One region of the Neptunomonas phycophila genome, then DNA from elsewhere that is predicted to be linked to it. Evidence: predicted binding sites of a transcription regulator. Region 1 holds the regulator's gene; the other holds the start of a gene.
What was found. Region 1 encodes PhoB, which activates phosphate uptake and scavenging genes when phosphate is short. Its sites were predicted from a motif close to TGTCATANNNNTGTCANA; they were not measured.

Region 2: the regulator PhoB is predicted to act here: its motif matches at 6,005-6,022, upstream of olsF (bifunctional ornithine lipid synthase OlsF).

What each region holds. Positions count from the first base shown of each region.
Region 1 covers NZ_MRCI01000003.1:200,468-207,962, reverse strand. The annotation lists gene BS617_RS16465 (chorismate--pyruvate lyase family protein) at 63-626, shown strand; gene ubiA (4-hydroxybenzoate octaprenyltransferase) at 642-1,532, shown strand; gene phoB (phosphate regulon transcriptional regulator PhoB) at 1,608-2,303, shown strand; gene phoR (phosphate regulon sensor histidine kinase PhoR) at 2,322-3,641, shown strand; gene cysZ (sulfate transporter CysZ) at 3,652-4,398, opposite strand; gene BS617_RS16440 (hypothetical protein) at 4,420-4,650, opposite strand; gene BS617_RS16435 (NADP-dependent oxidoreductase) at 4,822-5,778, shown strand; gene BS617_RS16430 (DUF8082 domain-containing protein) at 5,844-6,506, opposite strand; gene BS617_RS16425 (GTP-binding protein) at 6,515-7,495, opposite strand, start outside.
Region 2 covers NZ_MRCI01000001.1:1,075,583-1,083,077, forward strand. The annotation lists gene BS617_RS04885 (sensor histidine kinase) at 1-1,319, opposite strand, end outside; gene BS617_RS17990 (EF-hand domain-containing protein) at 1,420-1,755, opposite strand; gene BS617_RS04895 (TetR/AcrR family transcriptional regulator) at 1,966-2,553, opposite strand; gene BS617_RS04900 (hypothetical protein) at 2,619-3,581, shown strand; gene BS617_RS04905 (DnaJ domain-containing protein) at 3,584-4,054, opposite strand; gene olsF (bifunctional ornithine lipid synthase OlsF) at 4,184-5,944, opposite strand; gene dinB (DNA polymerase IV) at 6,102-7,154, shown strand; gene BS617_RS04920 (cytidine/deoxycytidylate deaminase family protein) at 7,184-7,495, shown strand, end outside.

The DNA.
Region 1 (7,495 bases):
CAAGGCTTGGGATAGCCGACGCTTAAGCGTAGAATACCGTCCTCAGATAAAGGACCTGATTTGTGGATATCCGCGCCAAATTACTTCAAACGCCCTATACCGCCTTCCCGGCACCCGTATGGAAGGAACGTATTCGATTATCAGCCATCGATGCCCCCGCCGTATGGCGGCCGTGGCTAATGGACAGAGGGTCTCTGACACAACATTTGGTGAAAGCCAGCCATCAGCAGTTTTCGGTACAATTACTGAGCCTTGCTTGGCAGTATCCAAGCCTTAGTGAAGCACAAGCTTTGGGAATCCCCCTGCGCCACAAAGCACTCATACGCGAGGTGATACTCAAGGGTCAGAACGAGGCCTGGGTTTTTGCTCGCTCAGTGATCCCGGCCAGTACCCTGACAGGCAGAGAACGACAACTACACTTAATTGGCCAACGCTCACTAGGGTCTGTGCTATTCAGTGATCCAACTATGCGGCGCGGCCCCTTACAAACGACTTCAATCCAGGTAGATTCTCATACATTGTGGGCTAGACGCTCTGTCTTTCGTTTATCGAACAAGCCTTTGCTTGTAGCTGAGGTTTTTCTTCCGGCGCTTGAGCAAGTACACTACAGTCCTTCTCGATATTAGTTTAAGGCCTTTGTCATGTCTCATGTCGCACCTCGCCCTGCACTAACCTTACGTGAGCGTTTAGCCATCTATACCCAGCTTACGCGCTTCAATAAGCCTATTGGGAGCTACTTACTACTCTGGCCAACGCTTTGGGCGTTATGGATTGCGGCCGACGGAGTCCCTCCGCTTAGCTTGCTCATTATTTTTATTGCGGGGGTCTTTATAACGCGCTCAGCTGGCTGCGTGATTAATGATTATGCCGACCGGCATATCGACGGACATGTAAAGCGAACAGCTGAACGCCCCTTAGCTCGCGGGCTAATTAGCAGTAAAGAAGCGCTCATGCTGTTTGCTGGGCTGATGCTGCTCGCTTTTGTACTAGTTTTATTCACTAACCACATGACGATTTGGATGTCTTTTGGCGCATTAGCGTTAGCATCGCTTTATCCCTTTATGAAGCGCCATACCCACCTGCCCCAAGTGGTACTTGGCGCGGCTTTTGGGTGGGCTATCCCTATGGCCTTTACTGCCGTTGACGAGACTTTACCATTGGTTGCTTGGCTGATTTTCTTAGCTAAGCTGCTCTGGACCGTTGCTTACGACACCATGTACGCCATGGTAGATCGGGATGATGATATAAAAATCGGCGTAAAATCGACCGCTATCCTATTCGGCAAACAGGACAAGCGGATCATTGGGCTATTACAGATCGCCACTTTGTTAGTTTTACTATTAGTAGGCACATTAGAAAGCATGACGTGGCCTTACTATGTAGGGATCGTTATAGCCGGCGTGTTTTTTGTTTATCAGCAAAATCTTATTAAGGATAGAGATCGCACTCGGTGCTTTAACGCCTTTCTGAATAACCATTACGCCGAGTTAGCGGTCTTTGTTGGGATTGTCGTACACTTTATGACAAATTAGTGGCCAGCTGTAACATTTTTGTCATAATAAAATACTGTAATACTCGCGACTTATTACAAGCGTAGAGGCTTAGACATGTCTACAAGCAAACAAGTGCTAATCGTCGATGATGAGGCGCCCATCCGCGAAATGATCGCGGTTGCACTCGAAATGGCAGGTTATGAGTGTATTGAAGCAGAAAATGCTAACGATGCTCACGCGATCGTGATTGATCGACAACCTGATATGATTTTGTTGGATTGGATGATGCCCAACATCAGCGGCATTGAATTAGCCCGCCGCTTACGCAAAGATGAAACAACTGCCGATATCCCCATTATCATGCTGACGGCCAAAGGCGAAGAAGAAAACAAAGTACAGGGCTTAGAAGCGGGTGTAGATGACTATATCACCAAGCCATTTTCTCCTCGCGAACTGGTAGCTCGATTAAAAGCTGTTTTACGCCGTGCTACGCCTAAAGGCATTGAAGAGCCAGTGACGGTTGAAGGCTTAACGCTTGACCCTATCTCGCACCGTGTAACTGCCGAGGGCAAAGCCATCGATTTAGGGCCGACTGAATTCCGATTATTGCAATTCTTTATGACCCATCAAGATCGTGCCTACTCCCGCGGCCAATTGTTGGATATGGTTTGGGGCGGCAATGTGTATGTTGAGGAACGGACAGTAGATGTTCACATTCGTCGCTTACGCAAAGCGTTAGGCAATGAACATGACCACCTAGTACAAACGGTACGAGGAACTGGGTATCGTTTTTCGACACAAGTAGCCTAAACACGAGTTGTATCCCCTATGCAGAGAGTCCCCCAAGCCGCCGTAGGCAGTTTATTTTTATTTGTCGCTGTATCTGCAACGGTAGGCTTATTCATAGGCTCTGTTAGCTGGGGAATGGTTGCTGGGTTAGGGCTTTGGATTTTTCTACAACTACGCCAAATAGGAAGGCTGCAAACCTGGTTGCATAAATATGATTCTGAGGTTCCCGAAGCCGAGGGTATATGGGGCGACATCTTTGATGACTTAGCACGAATTAAAAAGCGTCACCATAAGCAACGTAGTGATCTAAAAGAGATCATCAAACGCTTTCAACGCTCTTCAGCAGCACTACCCGATGCCGTTGTTATTATTGATAAGCATAATAATTTAGAGTGGTGGAACCGCGCTGCAGAACGCTTATTAGGCTTTAAACATGTGTCTGACCGTGGAATGCCGGTTATGAACTTGTTGCGTGATCCTCGCTTTATACGTTATTACCACAAACGTAAATATGACGACCCTCTGCAGCTACCTAGCCCTGTCCTCAACGACACTACCTTACAGTTCCAAATAAAAGAGTTTGGTGCTAGCGACCGACTGTTAGTAGCCCGTGATATCACTCGTTTGGTGCGTTTGGAACATACCCGACAAGACTTTGTGGCCAACGCTTCTCACGAGCTACGCACGCCATTAACGGTCATTCGAGGTTATCTGGAGACTTTTTTAGACCAGGACCTCCCCAAACCTATGCAGCGTGCTCTGACACAAATGCAGGCCCAATCAAGCCGCATGGAAGGCCTAGTCTCTGATTTATTGTTACTTTCTCGTCTTGAGTCTAGCCAGCATATTAACGATGAAGTCCCTATCAACATTCATCAGATGCTTATCACTATCCACCATGATGCAGAAGTGATCTCACTCGATAAGCAACATCAGGTAACGTTAGATGTCGACACCGAGTTTGATCTGTTGGGTCAGCCACAAGAACTCCATAGTGTATTCTCGAACCTCGTCTTCAACGCTGTGCGGTACACACCAGAAAATGGCTTGATTAGTATTAAATGGTTTGTCGATGAGCAAGGCGGGCATTTTTCGGTTACTGATAATGGTATTGGTATCGACTCCATCCACCTACCACGTTTAACGGAACGGTTTTATCGCGTCGATGAAGGCCGCTCTACCGCCACCGGCGGCACGGGGCTAGGATTAGCCATCGTGAAGCATGCGTTATACCGTCACGGAGCTCAATTAACCATTGAGAGTCAGCTAGGGAAAGGCAGTACTTTTAACTGCCACTTCCCCCCTGACATGCTGTATTCAACTCAATCTCGTATAGCCCAGCAAAAAAGTGCGACCTGAGCGGGTCTATTCACACACCAGCCACCGCTCGTTCGACGTGTTCCTCAACCCAATATAAAGTTGCCCCTATCACAGCGGCAGGCATAACAATCAGGTTTAAAATAGGAATCATAGTGCCAAACTGCACAACGGCACCAAAACTGATAGAGGTGAGACGCCGCTCGGCTAAGAGCTGAGTCATTTTTTTAAAAGTCACCTTATTATTATCCATCGGGTAATCGCAATACTGGATCGACATCATCCATGCCCCAAACAAAAACCATAAAAATGGAGCAATAATGTTTAAAACAGGGATGAAACTAAACACGATGAGCAAGAACAAGCGCGGCAAATAGTACATCATCTTAGCTAACTCACGCCCTAATGCACGTGGGATCATTTTTACAAACTCGCCCCAGCCTTCATCCGTGACTTCGCGCCCTCGACGCAGTTGCTCAATCTTTTCGGATAGAAAACCGTTAAATGGCGCAGCAATAAGATTGGCGACTATCGAAAAGCCATAATACACCACGACAAGCACCAGCAATGCGAAGAGCGGCCAAAGCAACCAATCCAAAAATGAAAGCCACTCAGGCAGATACGAAAGCCAGTAGTCGACCCATACATCAAACTGATCCATCAGCAGCCAAATAGCACCTGTAAACAACAATATGTTAATGATCAGTGGTATTAATACGTATTGCCGGATACCGGGCTCAGGCAGCATGCTAAAGCCTCTAAATAAGTACCCAACCCCTTTAACTGGATTACCCTTCATTTACTCTCCTTAGTTAACCCATTACAGCATCACAAACAATGTTACACGAATCACAACCGCCACTATCATCATGGCTAACCCAATACGGTTAACTTTATTTTCAAGTGGATTAAAAACGATTGTAGGTTGCCAAAATTGCAAAATCGATTTTACATCTTTGGTTCGCCCAGCATACATACCAAGCGATATAAGAAAAACGATCAGACCACCCCAGAATAGAATCGGTTCAAGAACAGCTAAGAAATACATCATGGCTCCTTACATTAAGCACAGATAATAAGATGGCAACACTGTAATGCGCGCCAGCTAGCCTATCAGAATTGATTTGTTGAGGCTGCACAGCTAGGCTCATCTTACATGCCACTTTGGCCGCATACGATCCTTTTATCGTCTGTCATTACGTTAAATAATAAGAGGTTACTCATGAAAGCTATCCGCCTTGACCAGTTCAGCGAAGTCGACACATTTGCGACACATCTCACTGTACAAGAGGTTCCAGAGCCCGCTCTAGAAGCCGGTGAAGTGCTGATCCGAACACTGGCCGCAGGCGTTAACCCTATCGACTACAAAACCTGCAGTGGGGGCGGAGCTTCTGCCTTTATCGGTGACTTGCCCTTCATTCCCGGATGGGAGTTTGCCGGTGAAGTTATCGCATGCGGCAGCGATGTAACCGGGTTTGATTCTGGCGATGCTGTTGTCGGCTTTATTCGCTTTCCTGAACGCGCAGGGTGTTATGCCGAGCGCATAGCGGCACCTGCCGACCAAATAGCCCGTTTACCCAAAGGCGTAGCACCAATCACCGCAGCAGGAGCCGCGTTAGCAGGCTTAACAGCGTGGCAGGCGCTCTTTGATAAGGGTAACTTGCAACCACAACAGCGCGTACTGGTGATGGCCGCTGCAGGCGGTGTAGGTCACCTAGCCGTTCAATTAGCCAAATGGAAAGGCGCGCATGTTGTAGGTACTGCGTCACCGGCTAACCATGACCATTTACTGGCTTTAGGGTGTGATCAGGCCATTGATTACCGTGACGAATCAGCCCTTGAAGCGCAGGCACCGTTCGATCTCATTATTGACGGAGTTGGAGGTAAAACGGGTATTAAAGCCATTGCGTTGCTCGCCGCCACAGGCACATTAATCACGTTACCCTCTGTGACAAAAGATCAGGTCATAGCCGCTGCGGAAAAAGAAGGTAAAAAAGCGCTACCCATTCGAGTTGAACCCAATGGTCAGCAGTTGGCAGAACTACTGGCGCGTATCGAGCAACAAGAACTAACAGTCACGGTTGCCGAAACATATCCGTTGGCCGAAGTAGCACGTGCTTTTACGCAAATAGCAACAGGACATACTCGCGGGAAAGTGGTACTAACACTAGGCAGTTAACCGGCTGTTACGCAGCGGCGCTTACTCACTATAAAAGTAAGCGCCGCTAGTTTATTTGGCAGCGGTTAACGGTTTGCAGAGAACGCTTTAACTGTGGTTACTGATTTTTTCAGAAACGCAGAACGGTCATCTTTATCATCAATTTCACGAGCTAGTTGCTTAAGCAACTCAGCTATAGTTCCCAACCTAACACCATGTTTGGCCCGCCATGCGTCATAAGCATCGTCAAAAACGATACTCACCGCCGGGCCTATATAATCGGCCATCAAATCACGCAATTGGTTCATCAATGCCCTCAGTTGCGCCTCAATTGCAGGGTTATTTTTCACAGCAGGTCGACTAGCCGTTGATGTATCGGGAGCGACGCTAGGCTCTGGTTCTGTTACCGGTGCTATTGCTTCAATAATAGTCGGCATTACGGACCGCACACTGGTGTTAATCAGCGCCATGTTGACTTCTTTTTCTGTCAGCATAATAAGGACCGTTTTATCGTCAACTACATGCCCCATCAACAAGCATTCATCAAGCTCAAAAATAATCTCTTTGTGGTCTGATCCAATGGAATGAATCGCATTGAAGATTTGATGCGCTACACGCGAGGCGCTTCCCATATTGGTATCCAATATCTCGGGAAAGGTGGATGCCAGTATAGAATCAGGTGTCGCGACACAACTGTGTTGAATGCCACCTAATTGCTCTAACTCTTTTAATAATTCGATCATAGACATAGCGATGCTCAACCCCACTGCAACAGATCATCAACCTGCTGTTTCAACGTCCTGATTGAAACACGGTTTGAGGTTTGAACTCCCAATGTTTGATCTCCCTTGAAAAACACGGATACGTTGTCCTCTGTACTGCTTTTCAGCGATACACTTCTTACCTGCCCTAAATCCGAGGCTTCTTCAAAAACAGTAATCACTCCGGAAACGAAGCCTACAAAATCATTCATTTCAGACGATTCAATTGACGACGTAATTACCTCGCCCATGCTGTCCGTCAGTGCGGCACCACGTACCCCTTGGAAATTCATTACATCATCAACAATTGAGTCTTTCACGACGATCTCAGCCCCTTGGTAAGTGTCCACTTCATAGTGCGGCTCTTCCGGTTGAACATCCGTCTCTTCCAGTACTCTATTTTCATCTCGAATAGTCGCGTCTTCCAATAATTGCGACCAACCATCAAACGACATTTTATCGGCCAGCATGCGCTGTACGAGCGGTAATACAGAGCTGCCTTTACGCGCGTCAATAAACTCAACCGTGGCATCAATCCCCAAGGTTTCAAGTGTCGCTTGGTACTCTTCTAATCCAGGCTCGGCCCGCAAATCGGAACGCGTTACCCCAACAATCACAGGTTTACGGGCGATCAGTTCAGCAAACTCTGCCGCGTAATATTTCAAATCCTGCATAGGGTAGTTACGGGTGTTATCTACGAGAAAAATAATACCCGCACAATCGGCGGCTAAGTTATTCGCTAATAAATCCCACATGAAGCGAAATCGCGACTGACCCGGTGTTCCGTACAACAAGATGGACTCGTCTGCACTAAGGTTCATACAAGCATAGTCCATAGCGACCGTTGTTGTGGCTTTTCGTAATCCGGTTAAATCACTTGCCGTCGCCTCTGTTTCTATATTCTGATCATGCTCACTTAACGATCGAATAGCGGATGTTTTACCCGCCCCAACCGGGCCAATAAATAACAGTTTATG
Region 2 (7,495 bases), on a different contig from region 1:
CTCATCGCACTTGCCGCTTCCTTTGCAATGCTTAAACCGATACCGGTCCCTTTCATGGACCCTGTTCGACGTTTACTGCCTTGAAAGAATGGCTCAAAAATACGCTGAGTGTCATCTTCAGGGATAGGTTGTCCTGAATTACTCACATCAATAATCAGATTGTCTTTAATGGTTTTGGTTCCAATACTGATCTGGCCATTCTTGTCAGTATAATATACCGCATTTGAAATCAAATTGTTTACTACTCTTTGCAACATTGATCGATCAACTTCAATTATGGGGGCGCTTTCGGGCACGGTAACCGTGAGATCTTTTTCGGCTATTAATAATTGTAAAGAAGAGAGTGAAGACATCACCAGCTTTTGTATATTTACTTTATCTTTTTTCAGAGTGTAAGACTGTTGGAGCTGGTTATAGTCTAACAGTTGTTCAATTAATGATTGAAGGTTTAAGCTACTGTTTCTTATTAGAGACACTACGTGTGTTTGTCTATTGTTAAGTGGGCCAGGGACTTGCTCTTCAAGTAAATCGGCACCTTCTCTGATTGTGGTCAGTGGTGTTTTTAGCTCGTGAGATATGTGTTGTATGAATTGACCTTTGGCCGCTTCAAGCTCCGTTAAGTGTGTGTCTAGCCATTGCAGTTGTTCATCAAGCTGCATGATTTCAGCTGGGCCTTTTAGAGGAGTGTTGGGTAGCGGTTCACGACGTCCAATGGCTTTAATTCGAGTGATGAGTCCGGCTATTGGTTTAGAAATAATTGTCGATAGTAGCAGCATCAAAATGAGGGTGGCGAATATTAACAGACCAGTTTGGATCCACAGTGCGTTGCGAGTTAGTTTGGCGTTTTCCTGAAGTTCTGAGAAACGAACTCCCATCTCCTTTACGTTGAGTTCAGCCAATTCGCGGCTCATTAATGGTAAATCATTAATAAACTCCGAGGCTGGGTTGTTTTCTATATTGTTTAAAATTTGAGTAAATTTAACCAGCGTCGTGTTTTTTTCAGTTAAAAAAGTTTGAACTGCTAGTAAATTCCGAAACGCGTTTATTTGTTCATTAAGCCTTTCTCTTAATGTATCTGATTGCACAATTTGATATTGGTTGGCCGAGCGCACTATGTCTTCTGCACTGCGTTCTAAGAGACTACCTTGTTGGCTCATCTCAATAGCGTTCTGGGTTTGAAGGTAGCTAAGTTGCAGTTGAGCTTCGAGAACGTCACTGGTTTTATAGAGCATAAAGCCAATGGGGGTGATGATAAGTATAAACGCAATCATCACTAATCGTTTGAGGGACCGAGGTTGCCAAAATGCATTAAAGGACATTGTTAGACTTCTTTCAGGAAATAAATGAATTATGCAGTGTTTCTCCTCATAGGTTAAGCGAGCCGTGAGGCTCGCAAGGAAAAGGTAGGTCTGCCTTCAATCAGAGCTGTATTAGCGCCGTGCTACCGAGTAGGTGTTTCAGTTGGCCGGTTATCATTGATTGAGGTGCGTTGAGTTCTTGGCTGCTTATATATCCATCCTTATTTAGGTCGAGTTCAAGAAAGTTTTCTGCGAAATTTAGATCCTCCATGGCTTCAATAAAGCTAAGGCGCTGATCATTATTTCTGTCTAATTTTTTCAGTAAGTGCTTTTTTTGAGCCTGTACTTTATGAGTACCATCTTGGTCTTTTTGTGTAGAAGCATTCGCCATCATTGCGTTTGACAGACAAATATTGCTAACCAAAACCGTGCTCAACGCTACTGTGATAAAGCGCATTATTTATTCTCCTTCCGATACTACAAAAGAGTGTATCAAAAAGCGTTCCATTATTTGAAAATGTATTATAAATCAGTGGTTTATGTTTTTTGTTTTTGAGGGAAGCTGTTGTGCGTGTTTAATAGTGTATCTATATGGATACATAGGTGGTGTTGCTAGAGTCTAGTCCTTACAAATCAAGGGCTTGTGGTGTATCAAAAAAGAGACAAGCTAGATTCTAGGAATCATCTTCATAAAGTTTTGAACGGTAGCGTCATAAGTTTCAGATGAGGGATTAGTCGCGCTCATTACGCGTAACCCCCAGATACTTGCGACCAGCGTCTTGGCAAGGCCGGTGCAATTCGCACGCTTGTCTATTTCACCGTTTTGTCTTGCTTGTAAAAGCGCATCTTTGATAAGGCTTTCTATTAGGCTTAAGTAGGCGATAACTTTTTTGACTATTTCGTCATTGCGATGAGCAAGCTCTAGTAAGGTATTCACCATAAGGCAGCCTTTGCCTGTGTTGTCGTGCTTCATTTCTTCCGCTATTTTAAGGAATAGCTGTTCGATTCCATCGATTGCATTTGGAGAGGTCGTTAGGCAGGATCTGATTCGTGCTAAGCTTCGATTCGCATAAACATCAATGACTTCTAAAAACAGTCCTTTCTTACTTTTGAAGGCACCGTATAGCGAGCCAGGCTGAAGCTCAGTCGCATCAACAAGCCGGTTAATTGAAGTGGCAGAATAACCTGTGCTCCAGAAAACATGCATGGCTTTATCGAGTACTTCTTGCCTATCAAATTCAGAGGGCCTTGACATGGCTTTACCTGTATTATTCTTATAGTTTATTTTATTTATGATACAAACCTTGGGTTTCGTCAACAATGAAGCGTAATTTATCCGGCCCGTTTTACTTATTACTACCTTTGTTCTTTTTGTCTGCTTGTTCTCCTATCAAGCCAAGTGTGGATAGTGACAAGCCTTACGAGTTTATACGTGGCGCTGTTATAAAAGATGATGATGGTTTTACAATCACGCCCTGTTTTAGCCAAACTAAACGACAATTAGTTGATACATCTGGCTTATTATCGCGACGATACAATGAACAATCCCCTACAAGTCGTTTGCCAGTTTATATGGAGCTTTGGGCCTATCAGCAGGTCGATCTGGCGTGGAATCTATACGGTGTCAACCTAGCTGGTGGTGGGAGTAAAGCCTGCAATACTGATTTACGAAATGTAGAGTACCGGGCAGGCGGTGTGAATCCAGTGTGGGTTGCCGATGTCTTTGGCGATCATATACGAGTCGAAATTATTCATGAATTGCGATCAATGACCTTCCCTATTTCAGAATCTCCCAGCTTACCTTTTACTTGGCAGTCGAGTATTACAGGTATTAAAGGACGCACTCATGATCTCGAAATGCAGTTTAGGCGCCAAACTTGTCGTGATGCGGTAGGGGCGTGGTATCCCTTGGTAGCTGAAGTTAACCTCGATGGTAAAGTGCTCAAAGGCTGCGCGCGCGAGGGAGACTTAATGAGTAGGTCGCTTCCGGGGCGTTACAGTAATGACCTAGCTCCTGATGAATCATTTGTTGTGTTGGACTTATTAGCGGGTCATCAAGCAAAACTATTGGTTGATTACCGCAATGGACAACCTTTGAGTATTTTAGAAGGTAATTGGCAGTTGAATAAAAGTGGCCGTTTAGAGTTGAACTTCGTCTCTGTTAATGGGCTAGCTCAACAAACAATACTTGTTATGCAGCGTAGCGCTAAAGGGGCTCTTGTGCCGTATGGCTATAGTGAGATCTTTGGTAATGCCTCATTAGCGCTGGAACGATCTGAGTAACGTTATTCCTTAAGCAGTGTATCTCGTGCTTGGTTTATCTGACTGGCTAAAAAATTACTTCCGCCTTGGTCTGGGTGAAGTTTTTGCATTAAGCGCTTATGCGCAGCAATAATCTCTGCGTGGCTTGCCTCTTCAGGTACGCCTAAGATATCAAGCGCTTCTTGACGAGAAAGGCTTCCATTATTGGGCTGTTGAGCTGTTTTCTTTGTTTTTCCTCGCAATAGAGTGCGTAAAAATGGAAAAACACGTAAAAGAAGAAAGCTATATTTTTTAACAAAAATAAGAGCCGTTAATAAGGCGGCTCCAAACCAATGAAGTCGGCCCGTTATCGTTAATATAACGATGAGAACCACCGCAATGATAAACAGTAGTTTTAACGTGGCTCTTGGTCGTTGTGCTGCCGGTTGGCGCTTTAGCCAAAACAGGCTGTAAATCAGAAGAGCGCATAAAATAACAATTACAAATGGGGTCATAGTCGTTTTCTAAATCATAGGAAGGATTAAGAGTAACGCGCTAAGCAGTCGAAAGAAAGCGCCCGTGTGTCTGTCACAAGGGCGCTGGTTGGGTAAATGGTAATTGGCTTGTAAGTGCTCTCTGCTGGATTACTCAGAGGATGCTTGTAATAACTCAAGACTGCTGGTTTTTGGTGTGCGATTCTCTTGCATGTACTTAGCTCGTTTTTTTGGTTTTAAATAGTGCATATCTACCAAGACTAACCCATCGACACAGTAATTAAAGCTGGCGTCTACTCCAAAGTCTAAAAAACGCACGCCGCCGGTTTCACACAGTTCGCTATACTGCTTAAACAATGTGGGGACGGAAGCACCCAAATAATCAAGTTGCTCACGTAAGCGTTTGAAGTCAGCTTTATAATCATTACCATCAAACAATGTGAAGATATTATCGGCTACCTCTGCGCTGATTCGGTAGGGGGAATTAGCTTTAGCCAGTAGCTCGGTATCATCAAAATAATGTTGATAAAACCAGACTAGTAAATCTTTAGCCGACTTAGGGTAACTATTGCTAAGGCTAACAGGGCCGAACATGTATCGAACATCGGGGTTTTTCTTGAGATAAGCGCCGATACCGTACCATAAGTACTCTAGGCTACGTTTCCCCCAATACTTAGGCTGAACAAAGCTTCTTCCTAATTCTATCCCTTGCTCGTAATAGGGGAGCATGGCATCAGAGTATTGAAATAGGCTAGCGCTATAGAGTGGGCTGCTTTTATCAAAGACAAGCTTGTGAGCTTCGGCTAGACGGTAAGCCCCTGCTATTTCTAAGTCATCTTCATCCCATAAGATAAGGTGGCGATAATAGTGATCATATTTATCAAGGTCCTTATTACGTCCGGTACCTTCACCAACGCAGCGAAATGAGACTTCACGTAAACGCCCTATTTCTTGCATGACAGCTGAATCGGGTTGATGGTCAAAAAGAAAGATCTTTTTCCCATCGGATGTTTCGCCTAAGAGCTCGGCGGATTTTAGCTCTTGTTTTAGCGCTTGCCTGTCTTGCGGATGTGCGATCGTTTTTTCTGTAACGAATAGCGGACTTTTGCGCTTTGCGATTCGGTATAAATGCTTGCGCAGTAACTTGGCTTTCTCGTTAAATGAAAGAGGAATGCTATCTATTTGGCTGCTGGGAATAGGCTCGCCGATTCTGATAGGTAGAGTTACCGATTGTTTGTTAAACATTTCATGAGCCAGCAGTAGTGCTGACATTGATTTGTTTAGATAGGAAATACCATAAAACAAGGGAGAGTTTTTGCCACCCACGTAAACAGGCAGAATGGGTGCGTTGGCCTTTTTAGCAAAGCGTAAAAAGCCACTATTCCATTTGCCGTCTTTAATGCCTGTTACTCCTGCTCGCGATACTTCGCCAGCGGGGAAGACTATGATAGCTTCTTCGTTTCGTAGTGAGTTGACTATACGAGCAATGTCTCGCTTCATAGTGCTTTTACCGAGGTTGTCGACTGGTAAAAACAATGAGTTGAGCTGATCAAAATGGCTTAATACATCGTTAGCAACAATACGTACATCACGCCTGACTTCTCCCACCATTTTTAATAAAGCTAAACCATCTAAGGCTCCAAGAGGGTGGTTTGCAACGATGACAACGCGTCCGGTTGATGGGATGTTGAGTCGATCCTTATTGCTGAGCGTGTATCCAAAGTTAAAGTAATCAAGAACGCAATCAACAAATTCAAACCCTGTTTTTTCCTCGTGTTCGCGTAGAAAACGATTGATTTCGTCTTCATGAATCAATTTGCGTAAGCAAAAAAGCGTGGAGTTACGTAAAGGCGCCGGTTTATTCGTAAAAGAAGGAAACTTAGATGTGAGCACCTGTTCAACATTGATCATCGGAGGACCCTGTAGCTTAACAACATGGTCGAGAAGATTATGGCAAGTATATGACGATGTGCTGACATAAAGATGACAGTTAGGTGACGCCTAGTCGGCGATTGAGAAACTATTTACTTAATGGTACTGTTTTTATATCCAGTGGTTGGTGGGCTTGATGAGAAAGATAATTCATTGCGATTGTGACTGTTTTTTTGCAGCGGTTGAGATGCGCGATAATCCAGATTACCGGGATATCCCTTTAGCGGTAGGGGGGCATTCCGATCGCCGTGGCGTTATAGCAACGTGTAACTATATCGCTCGAGGGTTTGGTGTGCGCTCTGCAATGCCAACAAAGACGGCTTTGCGATTGTGTCCTGATCTAAAAGTGATCCCCGGGCATATGGCTAAGTACCGGGAAGTATCAGCCCAAATTATGTCTATTTATCAAGAAGTGACCGATCTTATAGAGCCTTTGTCGTTGGATGAAGCTTATTTGGATGTATCAGCTTGTAATTTGTTCTCGGGTAGCGGGACTCGAATTGCGCAATGGTTGCGGGCCCAAGTCGCTGAAAAAACAGGCATCACAATTTCAGCCGGAGTCGCCCCCAATAAGTTTCTGGCAAAAATAGCCAGTGATTGGAATAAGCCTAATGGTTTATGTGTAATAGCCCCTAATGATGTGGAGGCGTTTTTAGCTACTTTACCGGTCAATAAATTGCATGGCGTGGGAAAGAAGACAGCTGAGCGCTTACACGCTATGTCCATATTTACTTGCGATGATGTAAAAGGAATACCACTTCATGAGCTAAGAGAGCATTTTGGGCAATTCGGTGAGCGTCTATATCATTTAAGCCGAGGCATTGATCATAGGCCGGTAACAAATGAACGAGAGCGAAAATCCATTAGCGTTGAGCACACCTTTGCTGAGGATTTGATGACCTTGGACGAATGTTGTGCCAAAATACCCCTATTATGCGGTGAACTACAGCAGCGCTACAGCAAATATCGCTCTGAAGCTGCCGTGGCAGGGTGTTTTGTTAAGGTAAAGTTTCATGACTTCACGCAAACCACCATCGAACAACAAGTCACCTATGAAGACGAGGCCTTATTTTCGCCTTTATTAGTTCAGGCTTGGCATCGTTCACAAAAACCTGTGCGTTTATTGGGCATTGGGTACCGGTTAACTAAGCAGAGCACGGATTTGCAGCAACAGCTGTCGCTCTGGTAAGCCTGGCATAGGCAAAACAAGGAAGTAATATGGATTTTTCACACATCGAAGAGCGCCTTTCTGCCTACAAACCTGACCCTGAGTTCAGAGATGATGCTGTAGGGCTTCAATGCTGCCAGTTGGCTTTTTCGGCGCTAAAAAATGGTGATTATGGGGTAGGTGCTATTTTGTTGGACCCTGACGGAGCCCCGTTGATTTTTTCTCAAAATGCCGTTTTTTCTGATGGGTTTTGCTCCTCTGGCCATGCCGAAATGAAATTGCTGGACCTATATGAAGCGTCTTATCGCTCAAAATATGAGCCAGATGAACTGAAATTAGTTGTTTCTCTAGAACCCTGCCCT